DNA from 2 places in the Oryzomicrobium sp. genome. Region 2 is predicted to be linked to the other one. Evidence: predicted binding sites of a transcription regulator. Region 2 holds the regulator's gene; the other holds the start of a gene.
What was found. The regulator FliA, encoded in region 2, starts transcription of late flagellar genes. The targets are predictions, from matches to a motif close to CTAAAGTTNNNNNNNNNNNNGCCGNTA.

Region 1: a site for FliA is predicted at 13,191-13,217, ahead of V7Z98_RS16500 (VCBS repeat-containing protein). Genes of this name have one in related genera too.

The regions. Positions count from the first base shown of each region.
Region 1 covers NZ_DAISLS010000018.1:19,471-34,879, reverse strand. The annotation lists gene V7Z98_RS16555 (DUF4149 domain-containing protein) at 40-516, opposite strand; gene greA (transcription elongation factor GreA) at 640-1,116, opposite strand; gene carB (carbamoyl-phosphate synthase large subunit) at 1,217-4,423, opposite strand; gene carA (glutamine-hydrolyzing carbamoyl-phosphate synthase small subunit) at 4,451-5,623, opposite strand; gene dapB (4-hydroxy-tetrahydrodipicolinate reductase) at 5,845-6,654, opposite strand; gene V7Z98_RS16530 (outer membrane protein assembly factor BamE) at 6,765-7,250, opposite strand; gene fur (ferric iron uptake transcriptional regulator) at 7,493-7,954, shown strand; gene recN (DNA repair protein RecN) at 8,033-9,694, opposite strand; gene V7Z98_RS16515 (NAD(+)/NADH kinase) at 9,747-10,691, opposite strand; gene hrcA (heat-inducible transcriptional repressor HrcA) at 10,848-11,876, shown strand; gene hemH (ferrochelatase) at 11,959-13,071, shown strand; gene V7Z98_RS16500 (VCBS repeat-containing protein) at 13,247-14,362, shown strand; gene V7Z98_RS16495 (methyl-accepting chemotaxis protein) at 14,474-15,409, shown strand, end outside.
Region 2 covers NZ_DAISLS010000012.1:28,685-44,093, reverse strand. The annotation lists gene flgK (flagellar hook-associated protein FlgK) at 1-1,910, opposite strand, end outside; gene flgJ (flagellar assembly peptidoglycan hydrolase FlgJ) at 1,990-3,045, opposite strand; gene V7Z98_RS12790 (flagellar basal body P-ring protein FlgI) at 3,059-4,111, opposite strand; gene V7Z98_RS12785 (flagellar basal body L-ring protein FlgH) at 4,217-4,900, opposite strand; gene flgG (flagellar basal-body rod protein FlgG) at 4,931-5,713, opposite strand; gene flgF (flagellar basal-body rod protein FlgF) at 5,747-6,490, opposite strand; gene flgE (flagellar hook protein FlgE) at 6,544-7,884, opposite strand; gene V7Z98_RS12765 (flagellar hook assembly protein FlgD) at 7,955-8,638, opposite strand; gene flgC (flagellar basal body rod protein FlgC) at 8,675-9,082, opposite strand; gene flgB (flagellar basal body rod protein FlgB) at 9,118-9,534, opposite strand; gene flgA (flagellar basal body P-ring formation chaperone FlgA) at 9,749-10,444, shown strand; gene flgM (flagellar biosynthesis anti-sigma factor FlgM) at 10,616-10,927, shown strand; gene V7Z98_RS12740 (flagella synthesis protein FlgN) at 10,937-11,434, shown strand; gene motD (flagellar motor protein MotD) at 11,567-12,460, opposite strand; gene V7Z98_RS12730 (flagellar motor protein) at 12,465-13,205, opposite strand; gene V7Z98_RS12725 (RNA polymerase sigma factor FliA) at 13,198-13,947, opposite strand; gene V7Z98_RS12720 (MinD/ParA family ATP-binding protein) at 13,963-14,850, opposite strand; gene flhF (flagellar biosynthesis protein FlhF) at 14,843-15,409, opposite strand, start outside.

The DNA of each region.
Region 1 (15,409 bases), on a different contig from region 2:
GCCCGCGGGCGGCTTTTTTCATGGCTGCAACGGCTACGGCTAGCGCCGCACCAGCCGGGCCACCAGCACCAGCCCGCACAGGCTCTGGAGCAGATAGAGGATGCTCGACACGCCGTGCCAGGCGGCAAAGCGCTCGCGCATCACCGACTGCATCACGTCCCGGGGCCAGGCATCGGCCTTCATGGTCGCCATCAGGGGCTGGATGCCGAACAGATTGGCGGCGGCGACAAGGGCCATCAGCACGAGCAGCCAGAAATCCAGGCGGCGCAGGGTCGCCAGGCCGTCCCGGCCGAACATCAGCAGCGCCAGCAGGACGAAGCAGGCCAGCCCCAGCCAGCCGCCGGCCTGGAACATGCGGCCGGCCAGGTTGCCCGCCAGGGTCCGGTCGGAGAGGCTGGAGAACAGCAGGGGCGCCACCAGGTAACCCAACGTCCACAGGCTGCCGACCCACAGCACCAGGGCTGCGGCGTGCAGGCTCTCGGTCACGGTGGTCAGCAGGTTCTTGGCGGCAGGCATGGCGATGAGGTTGCGATGAGGTCGTGAAAAGGCGCGTCGATGCTCGATCCGCAGCGGGGCTGTCTGAAAGTCCGCGCCAGGCGCGGGTTTCCGGGCAGCCCCCTGCGGGGTAGGCACTGGCGTTTATTCGTAGCGGACGTCGAGAATCTCGTACTCGCGCATGCCGCCCGGCGCCTGGACCTGGGCCACGTCGCCGGCGTACTTGCCAATCACGGCGCGGGCCAGGGGCGAAGACACGGAAATCTTGCGCTCCTTGATGTCGGCCTCGTCCTCGCCGACGATCTGGTAGGTCACCTGGTCGCCGGAATCCTGGTCCTCCAGTTCCACGGTGGAACCGAACACGCAACGGCCGTCGGCGTCGAGCAGCTTGGGGTCGATGATCTGGGCGTTACCCAGCTTGCCTTCCAGTTCCTGGATGCGGCCTTCGATGAAGCCCTGTTTTTCCTTGGCGGCGTCGTACTCGGCGTTTTCCGACAGGTCGCCCTGGGCGCGGGCCTCGGAAATGGCCTGGATCACGGCCGGGCGTTCGACGGTCTTGAGGTGGTGCAATTCGGTGCGCAGCTTCTCGGCCCCGGCCACGGTCAGCGGTATCTTGCTCATGGGAATTCCCCGATAGATCGGTCTTGGTCGATTAGGTAAATCAGGTAAAGCAAAACCGCCGGCGCCCGAGAACGGGCGACCCCGGCGGTTTTCTGAGGGATTAGTGGATCTGGCTGTGCAGCGTCTGGATGGGATAAACCACCAGGTCGCCCCGGTTCTTCATCCCCTCGGCCGCCGCTTCGGCGCCCCAGATGGTGGTGTACATGGTCACCCGCGCCGCCAGGCCGGAGGTGCGGATCGAACGGGAGTCGGTGATCGCCTGCCGCTTTTCGTCGGCAGTGTTGATGATCAGGCTGATCTCGTTGTTCTTGATCATGTCCACGATGTGGGGACGGCCCTCGGCCACCTTGTTCACCACGGTCACCGGTACGCCGGCGGCCCCGATCGCCGCCGCGGTGCCGCGGGTGGCGAGGATGGTGAAGCCGCAGGAGGCCAGGTCCTTGGCCACATCGACGGCCTTGGTCTTGTCCGAATCCTTGACGCTGATGAACACCTTGCCGGAGGCCGGCAGCTTGACGCCGGCGGCCAGCTGGCTCTTGACGAAGGCTTCGGCGAAGGTCTCGCCCACGCCCATCACCTCGCCGGTGGACTTCATCTCGGGTCCGAGCAGGGTGTCGACGCCGGGGAACTTGGCGAAGGGGAACACCGCTTCCTTCACCGAGAAGTACGGCGGGATCACTTCCTTGGTCACGCCCTGGCTGGCCAGGCTCTGGCCGGCCATGCAGCGGGCGGCGATCTTGGCCAGCTGCAGGCCGGTGGCCTTGGAGACGAAGGGCACGGTGCGCGAGGCCCGGGGGTTTACTTCCAGCACGTAGACCGTCTCGCCCTGGATGGCGAACTGGACGTTCATCAGGCCACAGACGTTGAGGGCCTTGGCCATGGCGATGGTCTGACGGCGCAGCTCGTCCACCAGGGCCGGGGAGATCGAGTAGGGCGGCAGGGAACAGGCCGAGTCGCCGGAGTGCACCCCGGCCTGCTCGATGTGTTCCATGACGCCGCCGATGATCACTTCCTTACCGTCGGACAGGGCATCCACGTCCACTTCGATGGCATCGTTGAGGAAGCGATCGAGCAGCACCGGCGAATCGTTGGACACCTTGACCGCCTCGCGCATGTAGCGCTCCAGGTCGGCTTGCTGGTGCACGATCTCCATGGCCCGGCCGCCCAGCACGTAGGAGGGGCGGACCACCAACGGATAGCCGATCTCGGCGGCCAGGCGCAGGGCGTCGGTCTCGTTGCGGGCGGTGCGGTTGGGCGGCTGGCGCAGGCCCAGGTCGTTGAGCAGTTTCTGGAAGCGCTCCCGGTCCTCGGCGGCGTCGATCATGTCCGGGCTGGTGCCGATGATGGGCACGCCGTTGGCTTCCAGGTCCCGGGCCAGCTTCAGCGGGGTCTGGCCGCCGTACTGGACGATCACGCCCACCGGCTTTTCGACATTGACGATCTCCAGCACGTCTTCGAGCGTCAGCGGCTCGAAGTACAGGCGGTCGGAGGTGTCGTAGTCGGTGGACACGGTTTCCGGGTTGCAGTTGACCATGATGGTCTCGTACCCGTCTTCGCGCATGGCCATGGCGGCGTGCACGCAGCAGTAGTCGAACTCGATGCCCTGGCCGATGCGGTTCGGACCGCCGCCCAGGACCATGATCTTCTTCTTGTCGGTGGGCGCCGCCTCGCACTCTTCCTCGTAGGTCGAGTACATGTAGGCGGTGTTGGTGGCGAACTCGGCGGCGCAGGTATCAACGCGCTTGAACACCGGACGCACCGACTGGGCGTGGCGGTATTCGCGCACGGCGGTCTGGGTGGTGCCGAGCAGCTTGGCCAAGCGCTTGTCGGCGAAGCCGGCGCGCTTGAGGGCCAGCAGTTCATCCTTGGACAGGGATTCCAGGGTACGACCTTCCAGGGACTTGGCCTTCAGGTACAGATCTTCGATCTGGGCCAGGAACCAGGGGTCGATGTGGGTCAGGCGCTGGATGTCCTCCAGGGACAGGCCGGCGCGGAAGGCATCGGCCACGTACCACAGGCGGTCCGGACCGGCCTCGGCCAGCTGCTTTTCGATCTCTTCCCGGTCGGAGGTCTTCTCGTCGAAGCCGTCCACGCCCACTTCCAGGCCGCGCAGGGCCTTTTGCAGTGATTCCTGGAAGGTGCGACCGATGGCCATCACCTCGCCCACCGACTTCATCTGGGTGGTCAGGCGGGAATCGGCGGTGGGGAACTTCTCGAAGGCGAAACGGGGCACCTTGGTGACCACGTAGTCGATCGAGGGCTCGAACGAGGCCGGGGTCTTGCCGCCGGTGATCTCGTTGGCCAGCTCGTCCAGGGTGTAGCCGACGGCCAGCTTGGCCGCCACCTTGGCGATGGGGAAGCCGGTGGCCTTGGACGCCAGGGCCGAGGAACGGGACACCCGGGGGTTCATCTCGATGACGATCATGCGGCCGTCGAACGGGCTGATCGAGAACTGGACGTTGGAACCACCCGTATCCACCCCGATCTCGCGCAGCACCGCGATCGAGGCGTTACGCATGATCTGGTATTCCTTGTCCGTCAGGGTCTGGGCCGGGGCGACGGTGATCGAGTCGCCGGTGTGCACCCCCATCGGGTCCAGGTTTTCGATGGCGCAGACGATGATGCAGTTGTCCTTGTGGTCGCGCACCACCTCCATCTCGAACTCTTTCCAGCCAATCAGGGATTCCTCGATCAGCAGTTCGCTGGTGGGGGAAGCTTCGAGGCCGCGCTTGCAGATGGTCTCGAACTCTTCCATGTTGTAGGCGATGCCGCCGCCGGTGCCACCCAGGGTGAAGGACGGGCGGATGATGGCCGGGAAGCCGATCATCGCCTGGACCTGGTAGGCCTCTTCCATGGAGTGGGCCACGGCGGAACGGGCGGAGCCGAGACCGATCTTGGTCATGGCGGCCTTGAACTTCTCCCGGTCCTCGGCCTTGTCGATGGCTTCCTTGGAGGCACCGATCATTTCCACGCCGAACTTGTCCAGCACGCCGTGCTTGGCCAGGTCGAGGGCGCAGTTGAGCGCAGTCTGGCCGCCCATGGTGGGCAGCAGGGCGTCGGGACGCTCTTTCTCGATGATCTTGGCCACCACCTGCCAGGTGATCGGCTCGATGTAGGTGACGTCGGCCATCTCCGGGTCGGTCATGATGGTGGCCGGGTTGGAGTTCACCAGGATGACCTTGTAGCCCTCCTGCCGCAGGGCCTTGCAGGCCTGGGCGCCGGAGTAGTCGAATTCGCACGCCTGGCCGATGACGATCGGGCCGGCGCCGATGATGAGGATGCTCTTGATGTCTGTACGCTTCGGCATGGGTACGCCTTGTCTGCTCGCGGCGCCTTAGCGGGCCGCTTGGTGTTCTTCCATCATCCGCACGAAGCGGTCGAAAAGGTAGGCCACGTCGTGGGGGCCCGGGCTCGCCTCAGGGTGTCCCTGGAACGAGAAGGCCGGCACGTCGGTGCGGGCGATGCCTTGCAGGGAGCCGTCGAACAGGGAGACGTGGGTCACCTTGACGTTGGCCGGCAGGGTATCGCCATCCACGGCGAAACCGTGGTTTTGGCTGGTGATCAGCACCTGGCCGGTCTCCACGTCCTTGACCGGATGGTTCGCGCCGTGGTGGCCGAACTTCATCTTCATGGTCTTGGCGCCGGAGGCCAGGCCGAGCAGCTGGTGGCCCAGGCAGATGCCGTAGGTGGGGATGCGCTTGGCCAGGATTTCCTGAATGGCGGTAATGGCGTAGTCGCAGGGCTCCGGATCGCCGGGGCCGTTGGACAGGAACACGCCGTCCGGGTTGAGCTTGAACACCTCGGAAGCCGGGGTCTGGGCCGGCACCACGGTGACCTTGCAGCCCCGGGACGCCAGCATGCGCAGGATGTTGCGCTTGATGCCGAAGTCGTAGGCCACCACGTTGAAGCGCGGCGCGGCGGGAGCGCTGAAGCCCTTGAGGGTCCATTCGCCCTCGTTCCACTCGTAGGACGACTCCACCGACACCACCTTGGCCAAGTCCATGCCGGCCAGACCCGGGAAGGCCTTGGCTTCCGCCAGGGCGCGGGCCTCGTCGGCCACCCCGGCGACGACGGCGCCGGCCTGGGCACCCTTCTCGCGCAGGATGCGGGTCAGCTTGCGGGTATCGATGCCGGCGATGGCAACGATGCCATGCTTCTTCAGGTAGTCGGGCAGGGTCTCTTCGAGGCGCCAGTTCTCGGCACGCACCGGCAGATCGCGGATCACCAGGCCGGCAGCGAAGTTAGCGCGGGACTCGAAATCCCCGGCGTTACAGCCGACGTTGCCGATATGCGGATAGGTCAGGGTGACGATCTGGCGGCAGTAGGACGGATCGGTGAGGATTTCCTGATAGCCGGTGAGTGCAGTGTTGAAGACCACCTCGCCGGAGGTGGAACCTTCGGCGCCGATGGAGTAGCCGCGGAACACGGTGCCGTCGGCCAGCACCAGGACGGCGGGCGGATAGGGGGGAAGCAGGGGGGAGGCAGCTTGGGTCGTGGAGGGCGACACGAAAAACTCCAGAACTAGATACGCGAAGCGGGACGGACTGGTGGTCCCTCCCGCCTCGGCGATTGAATTTGCTAAACCCTTCTATTATAGCGGATCACCCCCTCCCCGGGCAAATCCGCAGGCGCCACGAGCCCTTTGCCCCATCCTTCCCCGGGCATTTCCGGACCGGGCCAGCGCACCATTTCCGTGCGTCGGTGGGCGCCCTCGGCGGGCGGGCCCGCTCAGCGCAGGCCGAGCACGTCCTGCATGTCGTACAGGCCGTTCTGGCGCGACGCCAGGAAACGGGCGGCGCGCAGCGAGCCCAGGGCATAGGGCATGCGGCTGCCGGCTTTGTGGGCAATCTCGACGCGCTCACCGGTGCCGCAGAACATCACCACGTGGTCGCCAACGATGTCGCCGCCGCGCACCGTGGCAAAGCCGATGGTGGACGGGTCGCGCTCGCCGGTGACGCCCTCGCGGCCGTAGATGGCGCACTCCTTGAGATCGCGGCCGACGCCGGCGGCCACCACCTCGCCCATGCGCAGGGCGGTGCCGGACGGGGCGTCCACCTTGTGGCGGTGGTGGGCCTCGACGATCTCGATGTCGTAGCCCTGGTTGAGGATGCGGGCGGCGGTTTCGAGCAGCTTGAAAACCACGTTCACGCCCACGGCCATGTTCGGCGCGAAGACGATGGGGATGTCCTTGGCCGCCTCGGCGATGGCCGCCTTGCCCGCCTCATCGAAGCCGGTGGTACCGATCACCATGGCCACGCCCAGCTCGCGGCACAGGGCCAGGTGCTCCAGGGTGCCCTCGGGGCGGGTGAAGTCGATCAGGCAGCCGGAGCGGGCCAGGCCCGCGCGCAGGTCGGAGGTCACCACCACGTCGGAGGTCAGGCCCACCAGCTCGCCGGCATTCTTGCCGACGCCCGAGCTGCCGGCCCGGTCCAGGGCGGCAGTGAGGACGGCCTCGCCGTCGTTGAGGGTGGCTTCGATGAGCATCTTGCCCATGCGGCCGGAAGCGCCGGCCACGGCGATGTTGAGACGGTTGGTCATGGCTGATCCTTTGAAACGAAAGGCCGGAGTTCCAGCAGCGGCTCCGGCCCGGTAATGGGGGATAAGGGGGGCTGCGCCCGACGGCTCAGGCGCGCCTCCGGCCCGGGGCCTTACAGGCCGATCTTTTCCAGCATGCGGCCGAAGAAGCCGCGCTCACCCTCGGCCGGCGGCAGGGGTTTACCGTCGGCGGGCAGGGAACCGAGATCGATCACCCGGGTCTTCTCCTCAGGCGTGTCCAGTCCGGCAGCCTCGCCCTGGGCGTTCTTGGCCACCACGTCGCCAGCCACCCGGGCCAGCTTGCCGTCCTGGAAATAGACGGTCAGGCGGCGGGCATCCACTTCCTTGGCGCCGCCTTTCTGCATGCGGTACACGTAGTCCCAGCGGTCGGCGTGGAAGGCATCGGAAAGCAGGGGCGTGCCCAGCACATAGCGCACCTGATCCTTGGTCAGCCCGGGGCGCAATTGGGCGACCTGGTCCTGGGTCAGGGCATTGCCCTGCTGCACGTCGATCTTGTATTCGTTGATCAGCTTGGGCGGAGAGCAGGCTGCCAGAGCGACGGAAACGGCGCACAGACCGCAAAGCACGAGTCGGGACATGAAAGACCTGATATGGCGAAAAAAGGTGGCGGCACTCCGGAAGGAACTGGCGTTTTTCGCCCGAATCGCCCGGAATCACCCGAAAACACTGGCACCCGGCTTTTTCCCGGGGCACCGAAACGGTATATCATAGCCCAAAAGGAGAACGCGCCACGTCCGCGTCCGCCCCCTGACGGTCCGCCCGCCGGCAAACCGGCCGTCCCTGCTCCCCCACTCTGAAATCACTCCCCCCGAGATTGCCCATGAATTCCTCGTCCCAGAGCCTCAAGAGCATCGGCCTCAAGGCAACCTTCCCGCGCATGAAGATTCTCGAACTGTTCGAGAAGAGCAGCGTGCGCCACCTGACCGCCGAGGACGTATACCGCCTGCTCATCGCCGAGGACATGGATATCGGCCTGGCCACGGTCTACCGGGTGCTGACCCAGTTCGAGCAGGCCGGCATTCTGGAGCGCCACCATTTCGAATCCGGCAAGGCGGTGTTCGAGCTGAACGCCGGGCGCCACCACGACCACCTGGTGTGCGTGAACTGCGGCAAGGTCGAGGAATTCTTCGACGAGGAAATCGAGCGCCGCCAGCAGAAGATCGCCGCGGAACGCGGCTACGCGCTCCAGGACCACGCCCTGTATCTGTACGTGGAATGCACCAAGCCCGACTGTCCGGGCAAGCAAGCCGAGGACGAGAAGTTCCAGCGCGGCACCGAATAGCCTGCCGCCCACCGCGCCTCCCCATGAAAAAACGCCGCATTGCTGCGGCGTTTTTCTTTTGTCTCGGCCGGACCGCCCTCACCCCGCCGCCAGCATCTCCTCGGCGTGGCGCCGGGTGGTGGCGGTGATCTCCACCCCGCCCAGCATCCGGGCGATTTCCTCGACCCGGCCCGGAGCGTCCAGGGACAGCACCCGGCTGAGCACCTCGCCGCCCTTCTGGGATTTGGCCACCTGCCACTGGTGATCAGCCCGGGCCGCCACCTGGGGCAGGTGGGTGACGCACAGCACCTGCCGGTCCTGGCCCAGGCGGTGCAGCAGGCGCCCCACCACCTCGGCCACGCCGCCGCCGATGCCCACGTCCACCTCGTCGAAGACCAGGGTGGGTACCTTGGCCTGGCGGGTGGTGACCACCTGGATGGCCAGGCTGATGCGCGACAGTTCGCCGCCGGAGGCCACCTTGGCCAGGGGCTTGGCGGCACTGCCGGACAGGCCGGCGATGCGGAATTCCACCTGCTCCAGGCCATGGGCGCTGCCGTCTTCGAGAGGCACCAGCCCGATCTGGAACTTGCCACCGGACAGGGCCAGTTCCTGCATCACCGCCGAGACCTCCTTACCCAGGGCTTCCGCCGCCTTGGCGCGCTTCTTGGACAACGCCTGGGCCAGGCCGCGGTAGCGGGATTCGGCCGCCGCCACCCGGGCCGCCAGGGCTTCCAGGTCCGAAGCCTCCCCCAGCTGGGCGAGGCGCTGGCGGGCCGATTCCAGGCGAGCCGGCAGGGTTTCCGGGGTTTCCCGGTACTTGCGGGCGCAGGACAGCACGGCGTCGATGCGCCGCTCGGCTTCCGCCAGCCGGTCCGGATCGAGCTCGACCCGGTCGGCGTAGCGGCGTAGTTCCGAAACCGCCTCCACCAGTTCGGTTTGGGCCGAGCGCAGCAGTTCGGCCACCGCGGCAAGGCCCGGGTCGAAGCTGCTCAGGTCGTCCAGCCGGGTGAGGGCCCCGTCCAGCTGTTCCTCGCAGGCGCCCTCGGCGTCGGTCAGCACGTTCAGGGAATAGCGCGCCCCGTCGATCAGGCTGGCGGCGTGGGCCAAGCGCTTGTGCTCCAGGTTGAGGCTTTCCCATTCGTCGCCGGCCAGTCCCAGGGATTCCAGTTCCTGCACCTCCCAGGCCAGGCGCTCCCGCTCTTCGGCCAGTTGGGCGCCGTTGCGCTCGGCCTCGTCGAACAGCATCCGGGCCTCCTGCCAGGCGCGCCAGGCCTCGCCCACGGCGCGCACGTCGTCGCGCAGGCCGGCCTGGCCGTCGAGCAGGGCGCGCTGGGCGTCACCGCGCAGCAGGGATTGATGGGCGTGCTGGCCGTGGATGTCCACCAGGTCCTCGGCCACCGCCTTCAATTGCTGCAAGGTGGCCGGACTGCCGTTGATGTAGGCCCGGGAGCGGCCGCCGGCTTCGAGCACCCGGCGCAGCAGCAGCTCGCCGTCCTCGGGGGCAGCCAGGTCCTGCTCCGCCAACCACTCGCCCACGCCGGGCAGGGCGGCGACGTCGAAAGCCGCCGTCACCTCGGCCCGGGCGGCGCCGGCGCGCACCAGGCCGCTGTCGGCCCGCTCGCCAAGGACGAAGGCGAGGGCATCCACCAGGATCGACTTGCCGGCCCCGGTTTCCCCGGTGAAAGCGCCGAACCCCTGGGCGAACTCCAGTTCGAGGCGGTCGACGATGACGAAATCGCGGATGGTCAGGCGCTGCAGCATAAGGGGCGAGGAGGCGCAGTAAAGTGAGGAGTGGTCGGAGAAGCAGCCGGGGTCAGGTGCCCTTGGGCTTTTCGCTCCACTGCAGCTTCTGGCGCAGCATGGCGAAGTAGCTGTAGCCCGGCGGGTGCAGGAAGCAGACGCTGTGCTCGGAGCGGAACAGGCGCACGCTGTCGTAGCGGCACAGGGTCTGGGTGACCTGGCCGTCGAAGTGCACCCGGGAGTCGTCGGCGGAGAGGATGCGGATTTCGATGGCCTTGGTTTCCGGGATGGTGATCGGCCGGTTGGTCAGGGCATGGGGGCACAGGGGCACCAGGGCGATGCCGCCCAGGGTGGGGTGCAGGATCGGCCCGTTGGCCGACAGGGAGTAGGCGGTGGAGCCGGTGGGGGTGGAGACGATCAGGCCGTCGGCGCGCAGGCTGTAAATGAACTCGCCGTCGATGAACAACTCGAATTCGATGAGCCGGGAGATGGCCCCCTTGTCCACCACCACGTCGTTGAGCGCCACGTTGGCGGCCACCACCTCGCCGCCGCGCACCACCTCGCCGCCGAGCAGCAGCCGGCTTTCCGGGATGAAGCGCCCTTCGAGCAGGTCGTCCAGGCACGAAAGCATGTCGGAACGGGCGATGTCGGTCATGAAGCCGAGCCGGCCCTGGTTCACCCCCACCAGGGGCACCCGGTAGCGGGCCAGCTGGCGGGCGGCGTTGAGCATGGTGCCGTCGCCGCCGACGACGATGGCCACGTCGGCCCGGTAGCCGATCACCGTGAAATCCACTGCGTCGAAGGCCGCCAGGCCGCCCAGGGTGTGGTGGTTGGCCAAGCCATGGCCGCTGGCGGCGCCGAAGCCGGCGATGTTGTCGGCGGTATCGGCTTCCACCAGAACCTTGACGCCCCGGTCGGACAGCGCCTGGGCGAGGGCCAGCAGGGTGTCGGCCACCTCGGGGCTGTGGTACCGGCCGATGAGGGCGATGGTGCGGGGAGTACTGAACGACTGTGGCATGGCAAAATTAAACCACAAAACCATGCCGGCGCCGGGCTTCCCCCGTGCTGGCACTGTCCGTGCCCGGCCCGGGTGCCGCTCCGGGCGGCGCCGGGGGCATCGCGCTCCGCGGCGCCGGCATTTTCGTTTTGATCCTTTTCGGTAACATAGCAGGCCATGCTCGACGAACGCGCCCGCATCCTACTCAAGACCCTGGTCGAACGGTACATCGCCGAAGGCGAGCCCATCGGCTCCCGCGCCCTGTCCCGGTATTCCGGCCTCGACCTGTCCCCCGCCACGGTCCGCAACGTGATGGCCGACCTGGAGGAGGCCGGCTTCGTCGCCAGCCCCCACACCTCCGCCGGCCGGATACCGACGCCCCGGGGCTACCGGCTGTTCGTCGATTCCCTGCTCACCGTGCGCCCCCTGGAAAAAGGGCAGATCGCCGTCCTGGAGCACCAGCTCGACCCGAGCCAGCCCCAGCAGCTGCTGGCCTCGGCCTCGCGCATCCTCTCCGACCTGTCTCACTTCGCCGGGGTGGTGGTGGCGCCGCGCCGCCAGGCGCCGCGCATCAAGCAGATCGAATTCCTCGCCCTGTCGGAAAAACGCATCCTGCTGATCCTGGTCACCGCCGACGGCGAGGTGCAGAACCGCATCCTGTTCACCGAGGCCGCCTACACCCCGGCGGAACTGGTCACCGCCGCCAACTACTTCAACCAGCACTGCGCCGGCCTGGATTTCGACCAGGTGCGCAACCGCCTCGACGCCGAACTGCGCGAGCTGAAGAGCGATCTCCAGGCGCTGATGAGCGCGGTGCTGGCGGTGGGCGACCAGGCCATGCACGAGAGCGGCGATCGCTACGTGATCTCAGGCGAGCGCAACCTGCTCGACGTGGACGACCTGTCGTCCAACGTGCGCCGCCTGCGCGAACTGTTCGACCTGTTCGAGCACAAGACCGGACTGGTGCGCCTGCTCGACCTGTCGAACAAGGCCGACGGGGTGCAGATCTACATCGGCAACGAATCGGGCATCGCCCCCCTGGACGAGTGCAGCGTGGTCACCGCCCCCTACGAGGCCAACGGCCAAGTGATCGGCTCGGTGGGGGTGATCGGCCCGACCCGCATGGCCTACGAGCGGGTCATCCCGATCGTGGACATCACCGCCCGACTGCTCTCCTCCGCCCTCACCTACCAGGCCACGGCCTGATCCCGCGCCGGGGCGGTGGGTCCAAACCTCCCCCCGGCGCCCCACAAGAACAACGCGACAGCGACACACCGTCTCAGGACCCATGCCCCGCTTCCAGCCCGAACCGCCGTTCCAGCACGGCACCCCGCCTCAGACCGCCGTGGTGCTGGTCAACCTCGGCTCACCCGACTCCCCCACTCCCGAAGCGGTGCGCCGCTATCTCAAGGAATTCCTCTCCGACCCCCGGGTGGTGGAAATCCCCACGGCGGTGTGGTGGCCGATCCTCAACGGCATCATCCTCAACACCCGGCCCAAGCACTCCGCCGCCAAGTACGCCACCATCTGGACCCCGGAAGGCTCGCCCCTCAAGGTGCACACCGAGCGCCAGGCCAAACTGCTCCAGGGCCTGCTCGGCGAGCGGGGCCACCGGGTCACCGTCACCTGGGCGATGCGCTACGGTAGCCCGGCCCTGCCCGAGGTGCTCGACCGGCTGAAAGCCGACAACCACACCCGCATCCTGCTGCTGCCCGCCTACCCCCAGTATTCGGCCAGCACCACCGCCACCGTGCTCGACCAGGCCGGCCAGTGGCTCGCCGGCCTGCGCAACCAGCCCGAGGTCCGCAGCCAGCGCAGCTTTGCCGACGACCCGGGCTATATCGCCGCCCTGGCCGCCAGCGTGCGCGAGCACTGGCAGGCCCACGGCAAGCCCGCCGCCAATGACAAGACCTACCGGTTGGTGATGAGCTTTCACGGCGTGCCGCGGCGCTCCCTAGACCTGGGCGACCCCTACCACTGCGAGTGCCACAAGACCGCCCGGCTGCTGGCCCGGGCCCTGGACCTGCCCGAGCATCAGGCGCTGACCACCTTTCAGTCCCGCTTCGGCAAGGCCGAATGGCTCCAGCCCTACACTGCCCCGACCCTGGCCGCCCTGCCCAAGGAAGGGGTCGTCCGGGTGGACGTGCTGTGCCCGGGCTTCGTCGCCGACTGCCTGGAGACCCTGGAGGAGATCGCCCAGGAGGTGAAGGCCGACTTCCTCAATGCCGGCGGCCAGGTCTTCCACTACCTGCCCTGCCTCAACGAGCGACCCGACTGGATCGCCGCCCTGGCCGACCTGGCCGAGGCCCAACTGGCAGGCTGGCCTACCCGGACACCCCGGGACGATCAGGGCCTGGCCGAATCGGTGGCACGGGCGCGCCTCCTCGGCGCCAAGGCCTGACCGGCCGGAACGCCGCCAGGGGCGCGGCGTTCCAAATATCATCCGCGAAGAACAAGCACTGGCGCGGGTTTCCAGGCATGCCATCTGGAAACCCGCGCCAATAAAGGGTTTGCGGCACGGTTCAGCCTTGGCCGCTGGTGCCGTTAATACAGGGGTAGCCTTCGCGGAGCTCCCCATGCACATTACCCAGACCCAGCTGGAGCAACGCTCCAGCCATGCCTCCCAAAGCCGCCACAATGTCAGCGAGAACCTGCGCGCCTGGATCGGCGACCAGCGCCCCGACTTTTCCGACGGCAGCCAGGGCGCCCAGCCGCGGGTGAATATTTCCAGCGCGGCGCTGGACGCCCTGAAGCATGACCAGGCAAAGGACAACGCGGCCAAGTCCGCCAAGGAGGCCTCCGGGCAAAGCGCCTCGTCCGTCTCATCCGGCATCGACCTTTCCGACGACGAGAACCTGGACCCGCGCCTGCGCATCCTCAAGGCCGTGGTGGAAATGCTCACCGGCGAGACGATCCACCTGGTCGGCACCCGGGAACTGGGCGACCTCAAGGCCGCCGCCCTGCCCCCCAGCGCCCAGGCAGCCGCCTCCCAGGCGCCGCCGCCGGAGCAAGCCGCGCCGAAACAGGGCTACGGCGTGGAGTACGACTACTCGGAAAGCGTCTACGAGAGCGAGACCACCTCGTTCTCCGCCCAAGGCACGGTGCGCACCGCCGACGGCCAGGAAATCAACTTCAGCGCCAACCTGACCATGAGCCGGGAGTTCCAGGCCACCTACAACGCCCGCCTGCGTCTGGGGGACGCCAAGCTGCGGGACCCGCTGGTGCTCAACTTCAACGGGCAGGCCGCCCAGCTCTCCGATCTGCGCATCGATTTCGACCTGTACGGCGACGGACAGAAAGGGAGCCTGCCGTTCGTCTCCAGCGGCAGCGGCTTCCTCGTGTTCGACCGCAACGGCGACGGCAAGGTGAACGACGGCCGGGAGCTTTTCGGCCCCAGCACCGGCGACGGCTTCACCGAACTGGCGGCCTTGGATACCGACGGAAACGGCTGGATCGACGAGGCCGACCCGGCCTTCGCGCACCTCGGCACCTGGACCCTGGGGCCCGACGGCCCGGTGTTCAAAACCCTGGCCGAGCAAGGGATCGGCGCCCTGTCGGTGACCGGCCAGGCCACCCCGTTTTCCCTCAAGGACAAGAACAATCAGCTCCAGGCCCAGATCCGGGCCACCGGCGTGTTTTTGCACGAGTCGGGAGCGGCTGGCACAATTCAACAGGTTGACGTCGCCGCCTGAGCCAAAACGGGCAGCGCGCCCATGCCGGGGGACAAGGCCCGATCCGTCCCACCGGCCTACTAAAACAAGGCCGCCCCGACAAGGGCGAGCCCAAGGGAGGTAACGGGTGTCATGAAGCGTATTGCCGATTGGAGCATCTGGGTCCGTCTCACCGCGGCCATCTGGCTAGTGCTGGTGGCCGCCTGGAGCGGAATGATCGTGTGGGAAACCGCCGTCACCCGCGAAACCGCAGTCAACCAGGCGGAAGGCTTCGCCAAGAGCATTCACGAAATGACCATGGCCGGCCTGACCGGCATGATGATCACCGGCACCGTGGCCCAGCGCGAGGTCTTTCTCGACCAGATCAAGCAGCTCTCGGTGATCAAGGACCTGCACGTGATCCGCGGCGACGCCGTCTCCAAGGTGTTCGGCCCCGACACAAAATCCACCCGCCCCCTCGATGAGGTCGAGAAGCAGGTGATGGGCAGCGGCAAGCCCTTCGTCGCCGTGGGCGACGACGGCGACGGCCGCTACTTGCGGGTGGTGAACCCGACCCTGGCCTCCACCAACTACCTGGGCAAGAACTGCATCATGTGCCACCAGGTGCCCGAGGGCACCGTGCTCGGCGTGGTCAGCATGAAGGTCTCCCTTTCCGACGTGGATGCGGCGGTCAACACCTTCGGCGTCAAGATCGCCGCCACCGCCGTGGCCGTGGTGCTCGGCCTGCTGGTGGTGATCTACCTGTTCACCCGCCACTTCGTCACCGAGCCGATCGGCCAGCTCACCCGGGGCCTGCGCGACATCGCCGAGGGCGACGGCGACCTGACCCGCCGTCTGCGGGTCAAGGGCAAGGACGAGATCGGCGAGGCCGCCGGGGTCTTCAACCAGCTCATGGAAAACTTCGCCGGGCTGGTGCGCCAGGTCAGCACCTCCGCCGCCCAGGTGTCCGCCAAGGCCCACGATCTCTCCAACTCGGCCGGCCGGGTGGCGGCCAGTTCCCACCGCCAGAACGAGCAGTCGGTCCATGCCGCCAGCGCGGTGGACCAACTGGTGGAAAGCATCTCGTCC
Region 2 (15,409 bases):
TGGGAGGCCTGGGCCGCCGCCAGCTGGGCGCTCTGGGCATCGCCCATGACCTTGACCTGATTGGTCGTGGTGCCCACCCGGGCCACCAGGGCGCCGTAGGCATCCTGGAAAGTGGTCAGGCCGCCGCCGTTGCCCGAGCCGGTCATGGTCTGCTGGGTCTGCAACATGCCCATCAGATTGGCGTTGCGGCCGTCGGACACCCCGGCGGTATTCTTCTGCAGGGTGAACTGGTCGCCGGCCTTGGGCGTGCCGCTGACGCTGAAGCTCACCGCATTGACCGTGGGGCCGTTGATAGTGATGGTGTTGCCGGAACCGAAGGCCACCACGTCGGTGGTGGCGGCGATGGTGCTGGTGGTGGTGTTGCCGCTGGCATCGGTCACCGAAATGGTGGACCCCACCGGGAAACCGGTCAGCCCCGAAGTCGGCGTGTTGGTGTACGACAGGGTCAGGGGCGTGGCCGGCAGGGTGTAGCCGGTGCCCACGCTGCCCTGGGTGATGGTGGCGTCGCCGGTGTTGGTCAGGGCCGCCGAGGCCCGGATCGGCGCGGCCGCCGCCACCAGGCTGGGATCGCCGATCACCGCCGAATTGACGGCGAAGTTGCGCGACACTTCCTTGGTGGGCTGGATGGTGAAGCGGTCGCCGTTCAGGCCGGCGGTGGTGATGCTCAGTTGCACCCCATCGAAGGTCACGTTGGTCGGCGGCGTCCCGGACACGGTGCCGGAGGCTACCTGGGAGTTGTCGGACAGGCGCACCACCGTATAGGCGCCGCCGGCGCCGAACTGCAGCTCGTAGTCGCTGGACGTCAGCTGGGTGCTGAAGTTACCGTTCGAGTACTGGGGCGCCTGGAAGCTCGCCGACAGCACCGCCGTGTTGGACGAGGTGGAATTGCGGATGACCTTGGGGTCGGAAATCTGGAACAGCTGGGAGGCAAAGCCGGTGTCGCCGGCCACGTTGCCGTGGAGATCCTGGCCCAGGGCCTGCTGGGCGTTGAAGGTGAGCGCCACGCTGGCCGCCAGTTGGCCCAGGGTGTTGCGCGCATCGTCCAGGGCGCCGGAACGGAAAGAGAGGAAGCCGCCCAGGTTGCCGCCGGACAGCAGAGACTCGGGCAATTCCTGGCTCACGTTGCCGGTCTGCAGGGCCACGGCCATGCGGGTCGGATCGTCCTGGGACGGCTGGGTGGTCAGCTGGTTCACCTGCTGACCCACCACCAGTTGCTGGCCGGAGCCGATCAGCACCGACAGGGAACCATCGCTCTGGGTCACGGTGGTGACCCGGACTTCCTGGTTCAACTGGGAGATCAGCTGGTCGCGCTGGTCGAGCAGATCGTTGGGCGGCTGGTTGGTGGACGCCTGCGCCATGGTGATGCTCTCGTTGAGCTTGGCGATCTGGGTGGCGTAGGAGTTGATCTTGTTGACCGTGTCCGTGATCTGCTGGTTGGTCCCCTGGTAGAGCTGATTGAGCTGGTTTTCCATGGTCTGGAAACGGCTCGCCAGGGTCTGGGCCGAGGCCACCATGGTGGACAGCACCGTGGAGTTGCCCGGCTTGGAAGCCAACTGCTGGACGCCGGAGGAGAACCCCTGGAGCGCCGAGGACAGGCCGGCGCTGCTGTCGCCAAGCAGGTTGTCCACCTGGGAAACCTGCTTGTAGTAGGTGTTGTACTCGTTGGCGGAAGTCTGGGCCTGCATCACCTGCTGGGACAGGAACTGGTTGTACATCCGCTGCACCGTCTGCACGTGCGTCCCCTGGCCGACGAAGCCGGCGCCGGTCGGCAGGGCGATATTGGTCGCCTGCGAGATCGCCTGACGGTTGTAGCCGTCAGTGTTGGCGTTGGTGATGTTGTGCGAGGTGGTGAGAAGACCGTACTGGGCGGCATTGATGCCGGTCAGCCCGATGCTGAAGATACCTGTCATGGCAAACTCCCGACTGACCTAGAGTAACGGCCAGATTCAGAAAAAGTTGAGCCGGACGGATACCGAGAACGGTGGCAGGCTAGCCCGCGAGGGCCTGGCGCAGCGTGGCACCGTTGATGATGCGGTTGAGCTTGTCCGCGTACATGGGATCGGTGGCATATCCGGCTTGCTGCAGAGATGCAGCAAAACTTGTGCCATCGGTAGCGTTCAATGCCCCGGAAAAACGGGGGCGCTGCAACAGCGCCGCATAGTCGCGAAATGCCTCCGCATAGGAAGAATAGGCACGGAATTTTTCGCGGGCCTGCTGGGGCTGGCCGCCCACATATTCGGTGGTATTGACCTCCACCGCGCCGCCCTGCCAGCCCTTGCCGGCCTTGACGCCGAACAGGTTGAAGGACGGCGAGCCGTCGGCGCGGCGAATCTCGCCCTTGCCCCAGCCCGACTCCAGGGCCGCATGGGCCACCAGGAAATGGGTGGGCACCCCGGTGGCCCGGGACGCCTCGGCGGCATGGGGCCAGATGCGGGCGACGAAATCCCGGGCGCTGGCATCGCCCCGGCCGTCAGCCGCGGACTGGGCCGTGGCCGGCAAAGTGGACGGTGCCGTCGTGGCAATATTTGCCGTGCGGTCTGCCGCCAGCAGCCGACTGCGCTGCTGCTCGTTGGTCAGGGACTGCAAGGCCGCCGCCAGCTTGGTCTGCAATCCCGGATTGGCCTGGACGCCGTCCACGCCGGATTGCAAGGATTCGAGCAATTGCGCCGGCGTCGGCACCTTGCCGGTGGCAGCGGAATCGGCCGCCTCGCCGTTCTCCAGGGCGGACGGGGGAACGCCCATGTTGCGGCCGAGTTGCTGCTCGATCACCTTGGCCAGCCCGACCTGGCCGGAGCTAGCCAGGCGCAGGGCCAGCTGCTGGTCGAGCATGCTGGTGTAGAGCCGGGTGGTGTCGTTGTCGAACAGACCGTCCTTGGGCAGGGTATCGCGCATGCTCTTCAGCACCTGCTGCAGGAACAGGGCTTCGAACTGCTGGGCCGTGGACTTGAGGGCCGCCTTGGGGTCCTTGGCGGCCTGGCTCTTCAGCTGCTGCAGTGTGCGCGGGTCGCCGATGAGCTGCTGGGTGGACGGATCGTATGCCTTCATGGCGTCGCTGGCCTTAGATGATTTCCAGCTCAGCGCGCAGGGCTCCCGCCACCTTCATGGCCTGGAGGATGGCCAGCATGTCCTGGGGCTTGGCCCCCAGGGTGTTGAGCGCCTTCACCACGTCGGCCAGATTGGCGCCGCCCTTGAGGTTGATCAGGGCCGTGCCGTCCTGCTTGATCTGCACATCCGAATTGCTCACCCCGGCAGTCTGCCCCTGGGAGAAGGCGTTGGGCTGGCTCACCGAGTTCTGGGTGCCGATCACCACCGACAGGTTGCCGTGGGCCACGGCGCAGGGGTCGATGCGCACGGTCTGGTTCATTACCACCGAGCCGGTGCGGGAATTGACGATGACCTTGGCCGGCAGCATGGCCGGCTTCACGTCCAGGTTCTCGATGCGGCCGAGGAAGGCGATGCGGGCGTTGGGGTCGTCCGGGGCGGCCACCCGAATCTGGCGGCCATCCACGGCCTGGGCCACGGGGCCGACTTCCCGGTTGATGGCATCGACGATGCGCCGTGCGGTATCGAAATCGGCGGTGTTGAGTTCGTAGTGGACGTAGCCGCCCTGCCCCACGGCGGACGGTACTTCCCGCTCCACGGTGGCGCCAGCGGGAATCCGCCCGGCAGACAGGTGGTTGATCTGGGCGCTGGACCCGGAGGCCGAGGCTCCCACCCCGCCCACAGCCAAGCTGCCCTGGGCCATGGCATAAACTTGGCCGTCGGCGCCCTTGAGCGGTGTCATCAGCAAAGTGCCGCCGCGCAAGCTCTTGGCATTGCCCATGGACGAAACGGTGACGTCGATCTGCTGGCCCGCCTTGGCGTAGGGCGGCAAGTTGGCGGTGACCATCACCGCCGCCACGTTGCGCAACTGGGGCGGCTGACCGTTGGTCGGCAGATTGACCCCCAGCTGGGACAGCAGATTGGTCAAGCTCTGCACGGTGAACGGGGTCTGGGTGGTCTGGTCGCCGCTGCCGTCCAGGCCGACTACCAGGCCGTAGCCCAGCAGCTGGTTGTTACGCACACCCTGGACCGTGGCCAGATCCTTGATGCGTTCGGCGTGGGCCGGCATGGCGGCGGCAAAAATGGCCAGGGCCAGGCACGAAAGGCGTGAAAGGGCCGCAAAGCGGCGGGAAAACCTGCGAGGACCGGGCATGGCCCCTCCCAACGAGTCGACTTAGAACGGCAATACGTTAAGGAAGAATCGTGCCAGCCAGCCCATGACCTGGGATTCGCTGATGCTGCCGGTGGACTTGTACTCAATCCGCGCATCGGCCACCTGGGACGAGGCAGCGGTGTTGTTGGTGCCGACGAAGAGCGGGTTGATGACACCGGAAAGCCGCACGAATTCTTGCTGGGAGCCGATAGCAATCTGCTTCTCCCCGGAGACCAGGAGGTTGCCGTTGGGCAACACCTCGATCACCGTGGCGGTGATGGTACCGGAGAACACGTTGGTGTTGTTGGATTGCCCCTGGCCGTTGAGCGCGGAATTGGACGTGGCATTGAGCCCCATGCCCATCAGACTCTTGCCCGGCAGGCCGTTCAGGGTCGGCACCGCCGCCTGGATGCTGCTGTCGCGGGTGGCCTTGGTGGCCTGATTGGTGGAGGCGTTGGTGTTCTCGGTGATGGTGATGGTGATGGTGTCGCCGACGAAGCGGGCGCGCCGGTCCTCGAACAGGGGGCGGAAATTGGCGTTCTGGTAAATGCTGCCGTTGGCGGCAACAATTTCCGCCTTGGGCTGGGGCCGGGCCGTCATCGGCTGGTGGATGTTGGTGGGCGGCACCGAGGCGCAGCCGGCCAGGAGGGCTGCGACGCCGGCGGCGGCAAGCAGCAGGCCGCGGCGCAGGGTGGGCAGGTTCATGGCATTCGTCCTTGTCGTTGCAATCCAGGCTTACAACTGGGTCAGGCGGCCCAGCATCGCGTCGGAGGTGGAAATGACCTTGGTGTTCATCTCGTAGGCACGCTGGGTCTGGATCATCGTCACCAGCTCCTCGGCCACGTTCACGTTGGAGGTCTCGACGTAATTCTGGTTGAGGCTGCCCAGGCCGTTGGTGCCGGGAATGTTGGGCTGGGGAGCGCCGCTGGCGGCGGTTTCCTGGAACAGGTTCTCGCCGACGCTCTGCAGGCCGCCCGGGTTGATGAAGCCCGCCAATTGGATCTGGCCCAGCTGCTGGGCGTTGGTCTGGCCCGGCAAGGTCACGCTGACTACCCCGTCCTTGCCGATGGTCAGGGTCAGGGCGTTGGAGGGAATGGTGATGTTGGGCTGCAGGGGATAGCCGCTGGAGGTGACCAGTTGGCCCTGGTTGTCCTGCTGAAACGAACCGTCCCGGGTATAGGCGATGGTGCCGTCCGGCATCAGGATCTGGAAGAAGCCGTTGCCGTTGATGGCCACGTCCATCGCGTTGCCGGTCTGCTGCAGGTTGCCCTGGGTGAAGACGCGGGCGGTGGAGACGGGGCGCACGCCAGTACCGATCTGCAGGCCGGAGGGAATCTGGGTCTGCTGGGACGACTGGGCGCCGGGCTGGCGGACGGTCTGGTAGAGCAGATCCTCGAACACCGCACGGGAGCGCTTGAAGCCGTTGGTGCTGACGTTGGCCAGGTTGTTGGAAATCACGTCCAGCTGGGTCTGCTGGGCATCCAGGCCGGTCCGTGCAATCCAGAGTGAGCGGATCATCGGTGCATTCTTCCTAGTTATTCATCGCGCCGGTCAGCTGGAGAGGCTGAGCAGCTGGTCAGCGCTGCGGGCATTGGTATCGGCTTTCTGCAACATCTGTACCTGCATCTCGAACTGCCGGGACAGGGAGATCAGGGTGACCATGCTGTCCACCACGTTCACGTTGCTCCCTTCCAGGGTTTCCGGCGCCAGACGCACGTTCGGGTCGGCATCGGCCGGCTGGCCGTTCTTCAGGCGGAAGAAACCGTCGGCGCCCCGCTCCAGGGTCGAGGGGTCCGGATTCACCAGCTTGATCTGGCTGACCGAGTCGGTCACGTTGGGCGTGCCGAACTGGGGCACCACCGATACCGTGCCGTCCGGGGCAACGGTCACCCGGTTGTCCGGCGGTACCGCGATCGGGCCGCTGGGGGAGAGCACCGGATAGCCGTCCGGCGTCTGCAACTGGCCGTTGGCGCTGACCTGCAGGTTGCCGGCCCGGGTATAGACCTCCTGGCCGTTGGGCGCCTGGACAGCGATCCAACCCTGGCCCTGCACGGCCACGTCAAGGGCGCGGCCGGTGTAGCTGAGGGTGCCCTGATCGAACACGTCCTTGACCGAGGCATCCACCACGAAGGCCCGGGTCGGCATCCCTTCGCCCTGCACCTGTACGGCACGGAACTGGTGATCCTGGCTGCGGTAGCCCACGGTGGATGCGTTCGCCAGGTTGTTGGCCACGCCGGCCTGCCGCAGGAAGGCATGCTTGGCGCCGCTCATGGCCGTGTAGATGAGGCGATCCATGGAATCCGGTCAGGTCAGTGAGGTTGGCTACGGGTTACAGGTCAGAACGGCGATCAGCGCAGGTTGACCAGGGTGTTCATGATCGAATCCTGGGTCTTGATGGTCTGGGCGTTGGCCTGGTAGTTGCGCTGCTGAGTGATCATGGCCACCAGTTCGCCGGTCAGGTCCACGTTCGATTCTTCGATCGAGTTGGACTGGAGCACCCCCATGCTGCCGGTGTTGGGGGTACCAATGGCCGGCTGGCCGGAGGCGGACGTCTGGGCCCACTGGTTGTTACCCAGGCTGGTGAGGCCGTTGGGGTTCTGGAAGTTGGCCATCACCACCTGGGCCAGGTTGCGGGCCTGGCCGTTGCTGTAGCGCCCCTGGACGATGCCGTCGGCACCCACCGACAGGCCCACCAGGCGGCCCGAGCTGTAGCCATCAGAGGTAACGGTATTGGTACCGCTGGTGCTGCCGTACTGGGTCGTGCCGGTAAAGTCGAGGCCGAACACCAGGGGAGTGGTCGCACCGTTGGGCTTGTTCACTCCGGCGGCGGTCAGGTCAGCCGTGATACCGGCCAAGTTCACGCTCACCCCCGTAATCGGCATGGCGGTAGTGAGCTTGCCGTTGGTGTCGAAATTGAGGGTGATGGGGTTGCCGGCACCGGCCCCCAGGTCCACGTTGGAGAACTGGGTACCATCCACGTTGGCATAGACCTGCCACTGCCCGGGGGTCGCCGTCTGCCGGAAGTAGTAGGTCATGGTGTGGGAATTACCCAGGGAATCGTAAATTTGGGCTGGAGTCGAGTAGGTGTACGACGTGGCGCTGACGGTCGCCAGGCCGTTGGTCGGCCCCGGGGACACGGTGGGAGCCCAGGCGGTGCTCGGCACGAGGGAGCGGGAATCCAGGTTCACCACCGCCTGAACGCCCTTGAAGCCGGTGCCGGTACTGGCGCCGGTGGCCACCGGCGCCAGGTCGGTGGCGCTGATCTGGATTTCCTGGGGCGTGGTGGCGGCGATGTTGCCGGTGGCATCGGCCAGGTAGCCGGTCAGTTTGTAGCCCTGGTCGTTGACGATGTAGTTGCTGTTGTCGAGGTGGAACTGGCCGTTGCGGGTGTAGGTGATGGCCCCGTTCTGGCTCATGCGGAAGAAGCCGTTGCCGTTGATCGAGATGTCCAGGGGGTTGTTGGTGGTGGTGATGTTGCCCTGGGTGAACTGCTGGACCACCGCCGCCAGCGAGGTGCCGATGCCCACCTGCATCGCGCCGCCCCCGTTGAGGGCGTTGGCATAGACGTCGGCGAAGTGGGCGTTTGCCGCCTTGAAGCCGACCGTGCTCGCGTTGGCAACGTTGTTGCCGATCACATCCAGCGCCTTGGACGAGGCGGCGAGTCCACTCAAGCCTTGTTGGAATGCCATGTTCTAACTCCTGACTGATCGTTTTTACCGGGCTGCCGGCGCTTTTTGCCGGTCTGGATGGACGGCGGGCTTAGAGAATCTGGCGGACGTCGGAGAACGACACCTGCTGGGAGCCCAGATCCAGGTTGAATCCGGTACTGGTACGAACCAATGCAGTTACCGTGCCAAGTTGCAGCGCAGTGGCCTTGACGGCACTGCCGCTCTTGGAGGCCGTCACGTCGAAGGTGTAGCTGCCCTGGGGCAGCGCCGTGCCGTCGGCGCCCTTGCCGTCCCAGATGAAGGCGAAGCTGCCGGCGCTGTTGGCACCCAGCTCCTCGGTCGCCACGACCTGGCCGGTGGAATCCTTGATGTTGACCACCACCTTGTCGGCGGCGCTGCCCAGCTCGATCCCCGCCAGGCCACCGTTCTCGCCGAGCGCCAGGGTGTTGCCGCTGGTCAGCACGTTCTTGCCGAGCAGGGCGGCGCTCTGCACCCCCTGGGCATCCGTGAAGGCCGACATCATCTGCGCCATGGTGGTGTTGAGCTTCTCGATGCCGCTGACGGTGTTGATCTGAGCCAACTGGGACGTCATCTGGGCGTTGTCCATGGGGTTGAGCGGATCCTGGTTCTGCAGCTGGGTGGTGAGCAGCTTGAGGAACGTGGTCTGCATGTCGGAAGCGGTCGTGCTGGAACCGGACGACTTGGACCCGGACGAACTCGACGAGCCGCTTTTGTACGCAGCCAGGGGATCAGTGGAGGACTGGACGGTGGACATGGTGGTCTCCTACGTAACAGGGTATGGATGCGCGGCTTACTGGCCGAGATTGAGAGTGCGCATCAGCAGAGTCTTGGCGGTATTCATGACTTCCGCGTTGGTCTGGTAGGACCGGGAGGCGGAAATCATGTTGGTCATTTCCTCGACCACGTCCACGTTGGGCATGGTCACGTAGCCGTCGGCGTTGGCCGCCGGGCTGCGGGGGTCGTAGATCAGGCGGCCCGGGGCGGCGCTTTCCACCACCTGCTGCACCTTGACCCCCATGGAGGCCTGGGTGGAGCCCATCGGCACCGCTTCGAACACCACCTGCTTGGCCCGGTAGGGCTGGCCGTTGGCCGAGACCATGGAGTCGGCGTTGGCCAGGTTGCTGGCCACGGTGTTCAGGCGCATGGACTGGGCGGTCAAGGCGCTGCCGGCGATATTGAAGACGCTCAACATGCTCATGGTGATTATTCCTGTTCGTTGGCGGGCGCCGAAGGTCAGCCGTTGTTGCTCTGGATCGCCGACTGCATGGTGCGGAACTGGCCGGAGATGAAGGTCACGGCAGCTTCGTAGTGCAGGGCGTTGTCGGTGAAGGAGGCCCGTTCGGTGTCCATGTCCACCGTGTTGCCGTCCACGCTCGACTGCACGTCGCGGCGGTAGAGCACCGGGAAGGGCGACGGGCTGCCGGTGCCGGACAGGTGGCGAGTGTTGGTGCGGGCCAGATCGACGCCGCTATCCTGGCTCTTGCCGGCCACCGCATCGGCGAACACCGACTGGAAATCGATGTCACGGGCCTTGTAGTTGGGGGTGTCCGCGTTGGCGATGTTGGCCGCCAGGATCTGCTGGCGCTGGGAGCGCACGCCGAGCGCCTGGCGCTGGACGTTGATGAGCTGATCGAGTTTGCTGGCCACCACGGGAAACCTCGCTGGAGAAGACTGGCTTTTCCTTAGCGGATTTCATGCCAACTCCCTTCTTGCTCCGCCAGCCCCGGGAAACGCCGTGCAGGGCCGGGGTCACGGCCCGGGCGATGCCGCCGGCGCCGCTCCTATCCATGCCATCCGGCAAGTTTTGCCGGGGGCCCGCCCCTGGGGCACAATAGCCCTGCCCCGCCACTCCGATGCCGATCCCATGCCTCGTCTGCTCGCCCCGCTGCTCGTCTTCCTGTTAACCCTGGCATCCCTGCCGGGACATGCCCAGGGCAACGGGGTGGAGGCCGTGGTGTACAACGCGGTGGACCGCTTCCTGGCAACCCAGACCCAGGGGTTGCCCGGCCGGGTCAGCAGCAGCATCGGCACCCTGGACCCGCGTACCCAGCTCACCCCCTGCCCTGCCGTCGAGGCTTTCCTGCCCAACGGCGCCCGGCTGTGGGGGCGCTCCACCGTGGGCGTGCGCTGCAACGCGCCGGCCGGCTGGACCGTGTTCGTGCCGGTCACCGTCAGCGTGATGGGCAATTACCTGGTATCGGCCCGCCCCCTGGCCCCCAACCAGCCCCTCCAGGCCGCCGACGTGGCCCTGGCCAGCGGCGACCTGGCCACCCTGCCGGCCGGGGTAGTCACCGATACCGGGCAACTAGTGGGCAAAAGCCTGCGCAACGCCATCGCCGCCGGCCAGCCGATCCGGGCCGACCAGTTGATCGCACCGCTGGTGGTGCGCCAGGGCCAACCAGTCAAGCTGGTGTCCCAGGGGGCCGGCTTCTCGGTGAGCGCCGAGGGCACCGCCCTGTCGAACGCAGCAGAAGGCCAACCCGCCCAGGTGCGCACAGCCAATGGCCAGACCGTCAGCGGCACCGCCCGTGCCGGCGGGATCGTCGAAGTCAGCTTTTAACGCCCCGTTCCCGCCCGCTGTGGGTGAAATCGGCTACAATTCAAGCGGATGCATCTGCTTGATGCCCGGGCCCGGCAATGCGATTTGCAAAACGGCATAACAAAGGGCCTCAAGTTTCTCGCCGTTGTGCCGATAGAAGGATTTGCTAGGAAACTATTTCAGAGGCCCATCGTGAAAATCTCACCCTCTGCCACCCCACCGGCCAGTACCACCGGCAGCTACGCTGCCGGCGACGCGCGCGTCCGGCAGCAAACCCGTACCGAGGAAGCGCCGTCCGGCGAGGATGTGCGCGTCAGCCTGTCCCGCAGTGAAGAGGCCGCCAGCAGCGACAGCCCCTTCGACGCCGGCCGGGTGGCCGCCATCCGCCAGGCCATCAGCGAAGGCCGCTTCTCCATCAATTCCGGCGCCATTGCTGATCGCCTGCTCGCCACCGCGCGGGAACTGGTCCAGGGCAGCCCGGAACGGGCCGGCCGTCAGGCCTGATCAGTCCGAATGGCTACTGCCACGCCTCCCGCAGCCGCCACACCAGGTGAATTCGCTACCCTGCTGAGTCAGGAGGAGTCGGCCATCGGCCAGTTCGTCACCTTGCTGCAACAGGAGCAGGCCGCCCTCACCGCCGGCCAGGTCGACAGTCTGGACGCCCTGGTGGCCGCCAAGACCCCCCTGGTCCAGCAACTCAACCGCATCGCCGATGAACGCCGCTACCTGCTCCAGGTCGCCGGCTTCACCAATGACCGCGCCGGTTTCCACGGTTACCTGGAAGCTCACGGTACCGCGGAGATGCGCGCCGCCTGGGAACGCCTGCAATCCCTCGCCCACCAGGCCCAGGAATTGAATGGGCTCAACGGCCAGTTGATCTCCCAACGTCTGCAGGGGGCCAGCGGCGCCCTCCAGGTGCTCCTCCAGCGGCACCAGGCCGGTAGCGGTGTCTATGGTCCCGACGGCCAGAAGCAGGCCGGCACCGGCAGCCGCCTGATCGACTCGGTCTGAATTCGATCTGAACGGCGGCAGCGCAAGCGACCGGCGGCGATACTAGATGCCCCAACGGAAACGCCCTCTTGCGAGGGCGTTGTCATTTGCGCTGCTCCCCGGGGCCTACGACCGCCCCGGATTCTCTCGATTTCAGCGCCCCGGTTGTCCCCCTCCTCCGCCCAGGGCGGCCCCCACCGCCGAAGCGGCGGCAGGCGAAGTGGCCACACCGCCACGGCCTGCCGCGGCAGCGGCCTGGGGCTGCTCCGGTGGCGGTGCCAGGGGAGGCGCCTCCGGTTCGAGCGGGATGGCCGACTCGATCAGGATCGAGACGCGTCGGTTGCGCGCCCGGCCTTCTAGGCTGTCATTGCTTTCCACCGGCCGGTGCTCGCCGTAGCCGATGGCGGTGAGGCGCTGCGGCGACACTCCGGCATCGACGAACAGGCGCAGCACCGTGGTGGCCCGCACCGCCGACAGTTCCCAGTTGGAGGGGTACTGGGAGGTGCGGATGGGCACGTTGTCGGTATGCCCCTCGATCACGATGGGGAATTCGGTGGGCGCCAGCACCTCGCCGACCATGCGCAGGGCCTGGACCGAGGTCGTTTCCAGCTGGGCCTGGCCGGGCGAGAAGAGGACGCTGTCGGCGATCTCGATGGTCACGCCCTTGTCGGTTTCCACCAGGCGCACCTTGCCCTGGCGCACCAGGGGGGCCAACACGCGAAAGATGTCCTGGGCCACATTGCGCATCTTCTCGCGCTGGGCCTGGCGACGCGCCTCGCTCTTGGGGTCCTGCTGCACCACGATCTGCTTGACCGCCGCATTAGGCGTGGTAACCACCTGCATCTGCCCGGCCCCGACGATCTGCACGTTGCGGAAGGCCGACACCAGGGAATCGGACAACACCCGGTACTTGCCTTCGTTCACCGAGGAAATGGCGTACATCACCACGAAGAAGGCGAACAGCAGGGTGATGAAGTCGGCGTAGGAGACGAGCCAGCGCTCCAGGTTCTCGTGCTCGTCCTCGTGGCCGCGCCGACGCTTCGCCATGAAATCAGCCCAGGTAGCCGCGCATGCGGCCTTCGATGATGCGCGGGTTGTCGCCGTTGGCGATGCCCACCAGGCCGTCCACGAACATTTCCCGGGCGGTGACCAGGCGGCCCGCGTAGGCCAGCAGCTTCTTGGACATGGGGATCAGCACCAGGTTGGCCAGCCCCACGCCGTAGATGGTGGCGACGAAGGCCACGGCGATGCCCGCCCCCAGCTTGGAGGGATCGGTCAGGTTTTCCATGACGTGGATGAGGCCCATAACCGCGCCAAGGATGCCGATGGTGGGCGAATAACCGCCGGCGGATTCCCACACCTTGGCGGCCTGCTTGAGATCGCTCTCGTAGGCGCCGATCTCCACCTCGAGCACTTCCCGCAGGCGTTCCGGCTCCGCGCCATCCACCAGCAATTGCAGACCCTTGCGGTAAAAGGGATCGGTCTGGGCGGCAATGAAACCTTCCAGCGCCAGCAGGCCCTCGCGGCGGGAAATCTGGCTCCAATTGGCCACCTGGTCGATCAGTCGCTTGGTTTCCACCTGGGGCGGCAGGACCACCCACTTGAGCATGCGCAGGGCGCGGGTGAAGGTGGCCGACGGGCTTTGCAGCAGGATGGCCCCGAGCGTGCCGCCGATCACGATGACAAAGGCGGTGGGCTGCAACAGGGAGCCGATGTGCCCCCCCTCGAAAATCTGTCCTCCGACGATGGCAGTGAGGCCCACCACCAGGCCGATCAGGCTGATCTTATCCATGACGCCCCTTCTTGGTCTTCTTCACTTTTCCCTCCTCGCCCAACACCCGGGCGCGCAGCCGGGCGATGGCCTGGCTGTGCAGCTGGCAGACCCGGGATTCGGTCACGCCGAGGACTTCGCCGATCTCGCGCAGGTTGAGCTCTTCTTCGTAGTACAGGGCCATCACCAGTTTTTCGCGCTCGGGCAGAGCATCGATCCCTGCCACCAGCGTCTGGCGCAGCCCCTGATCCTCCAGCCGGCGCAAGGGATCATCGTCTTCGCTGCCGGCATGGCGGTCGAGAAACGATTCGCCCTCTTCGTCGGAGAAATCCTCGAAATAGAGAATCTGGTGACCCCGGGCGTCGAGCAGCAGACGCTGGTAGTCCGCCAGAGGCATTTCCAGGGAATCGGCCAGTTCCTGCTCGGTAGGCGGGCGGCCATTGGCATGCTCGAGCCGATGCACCGCCTGCTCCACGCGCCGCAGCTCGCGCCGCAGCCCCCGGGGCAACCAGTCGTTTTCGCGCAAGCCGTCCAGCATTGCACCGCGGATGCGCTGGGTGGCGTAGGTCTCGAACTGGGCGCCCATGCCGCTTTCGAAGCGGGTCATGGCGTCCAGCAGACCGATCATGCCATTCTGGACCAGGTCATCCACCAACACGCTGGCCGGCAAGCGCGCCATCAGGTGATGGGCGATGCGTTTGACGAGCGGGGCGTAATGCTGGATCAGCTGCTCCCTATCAAGCTGTCCGGCAGGGGTATACATCGGCTCTGGTACTGGCTATCCGGCAAGGACAGCGGTTGGCGTTATTTGTTGGCTCAAGTGTAACAGCTGTTGGGTGAACTGTCCGAGTCCCCCCGGCCCCTGAGAATCGGCCACTGGCCAGGACATCAGGTCGGCCGCCAGCATCCTGAGAGCATAGGACACCGGGCTATCCGGATAGGCGGCGATCACCGGCTGGGCCAACCGCACCGCCCGGCGCAGGGCCTCGTCGTGGGGCAGGGTCGCGGCCAGGTCCACCCGCACACCGAGCCGGCTGGCCGCCACCTGGGCCATGTTATCGAAAATGGCGGCAGCTTCCTCGGGCAGGCGGATGTTGTTGAGTAGCACCCGGAAGTGGCGCCGGCCGTAGGACTGGCTGAGGCGCTTGATCAGGGCATAGGCCTCGGTGATGGCCGCGGTGTCGCCCGACACCACCACCAGGGTCTCGCCCGCCGCCAGCCCCAGGGGGGAAACGCCGGACGGGGTTGGGGCGCCGTCCACCAGGATCACGTCCACCGGCCGATCGATACCCGCCAAGGTGTCGGCCAGGGCCCGCTGTTGGGCCGGCGTGGCGGCGGCCATGGCGCGCATCGCCTGGGCCACCGGCAGCAGGGTCACCCCCGGCGCCACCGGCAGCAACGCCTCGGCCAGGGTACAGCGGCCGCGCAGCACATCGAGCAGATCGGCCCGGGGCATGGCGCCGAACAAGGCGGCTACCGATTTTTCGCCGTTCTCGTCGAGGATCAGCACCTCCTGGCCCTGGCGCCCCAGGGTGGCGGCCAACTGGGCCAGGACGACGCTGCGGCCAACGCCGGTGCGGCCGGCGATGCAATTGACCACCCGCACCGTTTCCTGGCCGAAGATGCGGCGCAGCCCCGCCGCCTGGTCGGCATAGAACTCAGCCATGGCTGCCTCCGGAACTGGGCAGGCCGGCATTGGCCATTACCAGGGTCGGTTCGAGCCCTGCGTAACGGTGGGGCGAATCGCCGGGCACGTCGCGGAAGGCGCGGTGCAGCAGGTAGGTGCGGTTGGGCAGGTGCAGGTCTTCCGGCACCCGCTGGCCGTTGGAAACGTAGTGCAGCGACAGGCCATGGCGGATCACCGTGTCCAGGGCCGAGGCCAGGCTGGCCGCCTCGTCCACCTTGGTCAGGATGCACCCGGCCAGACCGTCGCCGGGCTGGTCGCCCCGGTAGGCGCGGATCACGTCGTCCAGGGTGTCGCCCTTGCTGGTGGCGGACAGCAACAGCAGGCGGCGCACGCTACCGCCGGAAACCAGCATGGCGATCTGCTCCTGGACGTGCTTGTCCTTCTGGCTCATGCCCATGGTGTCGATCAGCACCATGTGCTTGTGGGACAGCTCGGCCAGGGTCTGGCGCAGGTCGGAAGCGTCGCGCACCAGGTGCACCGACACCCCCAGGATACGGCCGTAGATGCGCAGTTGCTCGTGGGCGCCGATCCGGTAGCC